2 regions of the Pseudooceanicola aquaeponti genome follow, and region 2 is predicted to be linked to the other one. Evidence: riboswitches for the same ligand, from Rfam matches in the RefSeq annotation. Region 2 holds a riboswitch; the other holds the start of a gene.
The links. Region 2 has a riboswitch for thiamine pyrophosphate ahead of thiM (hydroxyethylthiazole kinase). Riboswitches for the same ligand answer to the same signal wherever they lie in the genome.
Positions count from the first base shown of each region.

Region 1 (2,195 bases), on a different contig from region 2:
CGTCCAGGTAGTCGGCCCAAAGGGTGGCGGCCTCGGCGTCGGGGCACCAGAAGGGGTTCTGCTCGATCTGCTCGGGGTCGAAATTGGCCCGGTCGATGCCATGGGGGCCAACCTGGGTCATGTAGCCCTTGATCTCGACCTGGGGTGCCAGGGCGCCCAGGGCGGCGCGGGCCAGGCCGCCAGCCGCCACGCGGGCCGCGGTTTCCCGGGCCGAGCTGCGGCCACCGCCGCGATAGTCGCGGATGCCGTATTTCTGGAAATAGGTGATGTCGGCATGGCCGGGGCGGAACTTCTCGGCGATCTCGCCGTAATCCTTCGACCGCTGGTCGGTGTTGCGGATCATCAGCTGCACCGGCGTGCCGGTGGTCTTGCCCTCGAAGGTGCCCGACAGGATCTCGACCTGGTCCGGCTCGCGTCGCTGGGTGGTGTATTTCGACTGGCCGGGCTTGCGGCGGTCCAGCCAGAATTGCAGCAGCTCGGGGTCGACGTCGATCCCCGGGGGCACGCCATCGACGGTGGCGCCCAGGCCCGGCCCGTGGCTTTCGCCCCAGGTGGTGACGCGGAACAGGTGGCCGAAAGTGTTCAGGGACATGGGGCTTCTCCGGGGCTGGTTGTGCCTCGGTTACCCGATCCCGTGCCCCCGTGCAATTGCGCGCCGGGGCCACGCGTCCCGTGGTGGCGGCCCTCTCCACCCCCGACGACAGCCCCCGCTTGCGGCCCGTCGCGCGGGGGGCTAGGGTCGGCCTTACCTCGGGGTGCCAGGCCATGTGCCGGGCTGAGATGCGTCCTGCGAACCCGTTGAACCTGATCCGGTTAATACCGGCGGAGGGATGGTCAGACAGCCAAGGCACGCGCGGGTCGCGCGCCCCGGTGTCGCTGAACAAACTCCGCCCGTAGCAGAAAGGAGGATGCGATGAAGCATCTTGCACTTGCCACGGGTTGTCTTCTGGCCACGCAAGCCGTGGCAGAGACCCCCGTTCTGAACGTCTACACCTATGAAAGCTTCACCTCCGAGTGGGGCCCGGGTCCGCAGATCGAGAGCGGCTTCGAGGCGCAATGCGGCTGCGATGTCGTCTTCACCGGCATCGGCGACGGCGCCGCGCTTTTGTCGCGGGTGCGGCTGGAGGGCGACCGTTCCGAGGCTGACGTGGTGGTGGGGCTGGATACCGCCCTGATGGCCCGGGCGCGGGAAACGGGGCTGTTCGCGCCCACCCAGGCCAGCGCCGCCTATGACCTGCCGATCCCCTGGGAGGATCCCGATTTCGTGCCCTTCGACTGGGGCTATTTCGCCTTTGTCGGCAATGCCGGGGACGCCCATCCCGCCAATTTCGAGGCGCTGGCGGCCTCGGACCTGTCGGTGGTGATCCAGGACCCACGCAGCTCGACCCCCGGGCTGGGGCTGCTGATGTGGGTGAAGGCCGCCTATGGCGACCGCGCGGGCGAGATCTGGGAAGGGCTGGCGGACAATATCCTGACCGTGACGCCCGGCTGGTCCGAGGCCTATGGCCTGTTCCTCGATGGCGAGGCGGATCTGGTCCTCAGCTACACCACCTCGCCCGCCTATCACATCATCGCCGAAGGGGATGACAGCAAGGTCGCGCTGCCCTTCGACGAGGGCCACTACATGCAGGTCGAGATCGCGGGCCGTCTGGCCGCCTCGGACCAGCCCGAGCTGGCCGAGGCCTTCCTTCAGTACCTGCTGGGGGCCGAGGCCCAGGGGGTGCTGCCGGAAACCAACTGGATGTACCCCGCCGTGCTGCCCGAGGGCGGTCTGGCCGAGGGCTTCCACCAGGTGGTGACCCCTGACAAGGCGCTGCTGCTGCCCGCGACCGAGGCCGAGGCCCTGCGCGAGGAGGCCCTGGCGGAATGGCGCGCGGCGCTGGCACGCTAGGCCGCAGCGCGGGCATCGCCGGGGCCGCCCTGGTCCTGGTGATGCTGCTGCTGCCGCTTTGGGCGATCCTGCGCGCGGCGGGCGGCGGGGTGCGCCCCGGCCCCGACGATCTGTCGGCGCTGTGGTTCACCCTGGAACAGGCCAGCCTGTCGGCCCTGCTGTCGGTGGCGCTGGCGGTGCCGGTGGCCCGGGCGCTGGCGCGGCGGCGCTTCGCCGGGCGGCGGCTCTTCATCACCCTGACCGGGGCGCCTTTCCTGCTGCCGGTGGCGGTGGCGGTGATGGGGCTGCTGGCAGTCTTCGGTGC
Region 1 is NZ_JBPAXY010000002.1:596,553-598,747, forward strand. It holds gene aroC (chorismate synthase) at 1-592, opposite strand, end outside; TPP riboswitch at 742-848, shown strand; gene thiB (thiamine ABC transporter substrate binding subunit) at 914-1,891, shown strand; gene ACRARE_RS06460 (ABC transporter permease family protein) at 1,867-2,195, shown strand, end outside.
Region 1: linked by a shared signal. The riboswitch ahead of thiB (thiamine ABC transporter substrate binding subunit) and the one ahead of thiM (hydroxyethylthiazole kinase) in region 2 are both predicted to bind thiamine pyrophosphate.

Region 2 (2,195 bases):
GATATTGGCGATCATGCACGCCTCCATGCGTCGACAAGGGCGCGGGTCGCGGCCTCGGGGTCCGGGGCGCGGGCCACGGCCGAGACAACGGCCATGCCCGAGGCGCCCGCCTGTTTCAGGGTTGCGATGTCGCCCAGGCCCAACCCGCCTATGGCAAGGGTCGGCACCGGGGCGGCGGCCACGATGCGGGCAAGCCCCCCGGCCCCGATGGGTACGGCGGCATCGGGCTTGGTCGGCGTGGCGCGAAAGGGGCCCGCGCCGATGTAGTCCACCCCCTCGGGGAGGCGCCCGACCTGGGCCAGGGTTTCGATGGACAGACCCAGCAAGGCCTCGGGCGCGATCCGCGCGCGTGCCCGCGTTGGGTCGCCATCGCCCTGCCCGATATGCAGATCGGCGCCGGTGGCGCGGGCCACCTCGACCCGGTCATTGACGAAAAGGCGCACCCCCAGGGGCCGCAGCCTGTCGATCAGCGAGGCGACCAGAGGGACAAGCTCTGCATCAGAGGCGCCCTTGTCGCGCAGCTGCACCGCCCAGGCCCCGCCCCGCGCGGCGGCCATGGCCTGCTCGGGTACCGACAGCGGCGCGCCGGGATCGGTCACCACATAGACCGGCCCGATCATGCCAGGACCTCGATCCGGGCCGCCGCATCAAGGGCCTGCGGTTGCAGATGGTAAAGCGCATCGAGGAAGGCCACCTGAAAGCTGCCCGGCCCCTCGGCGGTCCGGCCCGCGTCCTCGCCCGCGACCCCATAGGCCGCCTGGGCGGCGACCGTGGCCTCGAAGCTTGGCTGACCGGCGCAGAAGGCCGCGATCACCCCGTTCAGCGAACAGCCCATGACGGTGATCCGGGGCATCATCGGGTGGCCATTGGCCACCCGCGCGGCGCGCGCGCCGTCGGTGATGAAATCCACCGGCCCGGACACGGAGACCACGCCCCCGGTGCGCCGCGCCACGACGCGGGCGCCCTCTTCGGCGGCCGCGACACTGTCGCCCGCGTCCACCCCGCGCGCCGCGCCGCCAAGGCCCGCCAGCGCCAGGATTTCCGAGGCATTGCCGCGCACCACCGTCGGGCCGAGATCCAGCAGCCTGGCGGAAAGATCCTGCCGAAACCGGGTGGCGGCCACGCCAACGGGATCGAAGACCCAGGGGCGCCCGGCCTCCACCATCACGGCAGCCGCATCGCACATAGCCGCGCCCCAGTCCGGGTCGGCGGTGCCGATATTGACGCTTAGCGCCTGGGCCAGGGCGGCGAACTCGGCCGCTTCCTCGCGCGCATGGACCATGGCGGGCGAGGCGCCGATGGCCAGCAGGACATTGGCCGTCACGTTCATGGCGACGAAATTGGTGATGCTGTGAACCAGCGGCGTCTGCGCGCGCATGGTCGCCAGATATGATCCTGGGGTCTGCATTGTGCCTCCTTTCAGACGGAGGCACGGCAGACGGACCCCAAGCCGGGCCCATCTCCGCAACTTCCTCCGCCGGCATGATCCGGGTCAGGTTCAAAGGGTGCTTCTCAGCCCGCCGGTCGCGGACGCCCCTGTTGCGAGCGGCAAGATTGCACAGCTTCGCAGGGAATACAAACGGAGGTTTGCGGGCCGGATCCTGGGAGGCCGTTTCAGGCCTGAGGTCTCAGTTTAGATGGAAGTGAAGTTTAATAAATACATTCTAAAGCAGACACTTAAAGAACACACTTCACCCTCAGGAAAGTGCGCCTTTCCAGCCTCTCTCGGCCGATGCCTCGTCGCCCACCCAAGACAGGCACAGTCGGCGCGCTTGCCCCGGACAAGGCCGTGGGCCCTGGGCAAAGGCAGCCAAGGGCGCCCCCCCCCGGAAACGGCAAACGGCCCGCAGCTTGCGCCCGGGCCGTGCGGTGTCGTCGGATCGCTGCGGGTCTAGCCCGGCTGGTGGCGCAGATCGAAGACCATGCGCACGAAACAGCTGCCCAGGCCCAGGGCCTCCATCTCGGCCTGACCGATCCCCTCCAGCATGGTGCCGATGTTCAGGCTGCTTTCGGCCTCGATATGATCGGGGGCCAGCAGGCGCATCCCCAGGTCCGAGCTGATCGCCACCTCGTCGCTGCCCTGGGCCAGCAACCGCCCGGTAAAGCTGTTGGGCCCGCTCCGGGTCCAGTCTACCTTCTGGCCATCGCCGTTGAGGAAATCCAGCACCGCCGGGTCAAAGCGCCCGCCCCACTGG
Region 2 is NZ_JBPAXY010000003.1:301,046-303,240, reverse strand. It holds gene thiD (bifunctional hydroxymethylpyrimidine kinase/phosphomethylpyrimidine kinase) at 1-15, opposite strand, end outside; gene thiE (thiamine phosphate synthase) at 12-620, opposite strand; gene thiM (hydroxyethylthiazole kinase) at 617-1,408, opposite strand; TPP riboswitch at 1,453-1,548, opposite strand; gene ACRARE_RS08125 (hypothetical protein) at 1,892-2,195, opposite strand, start outside.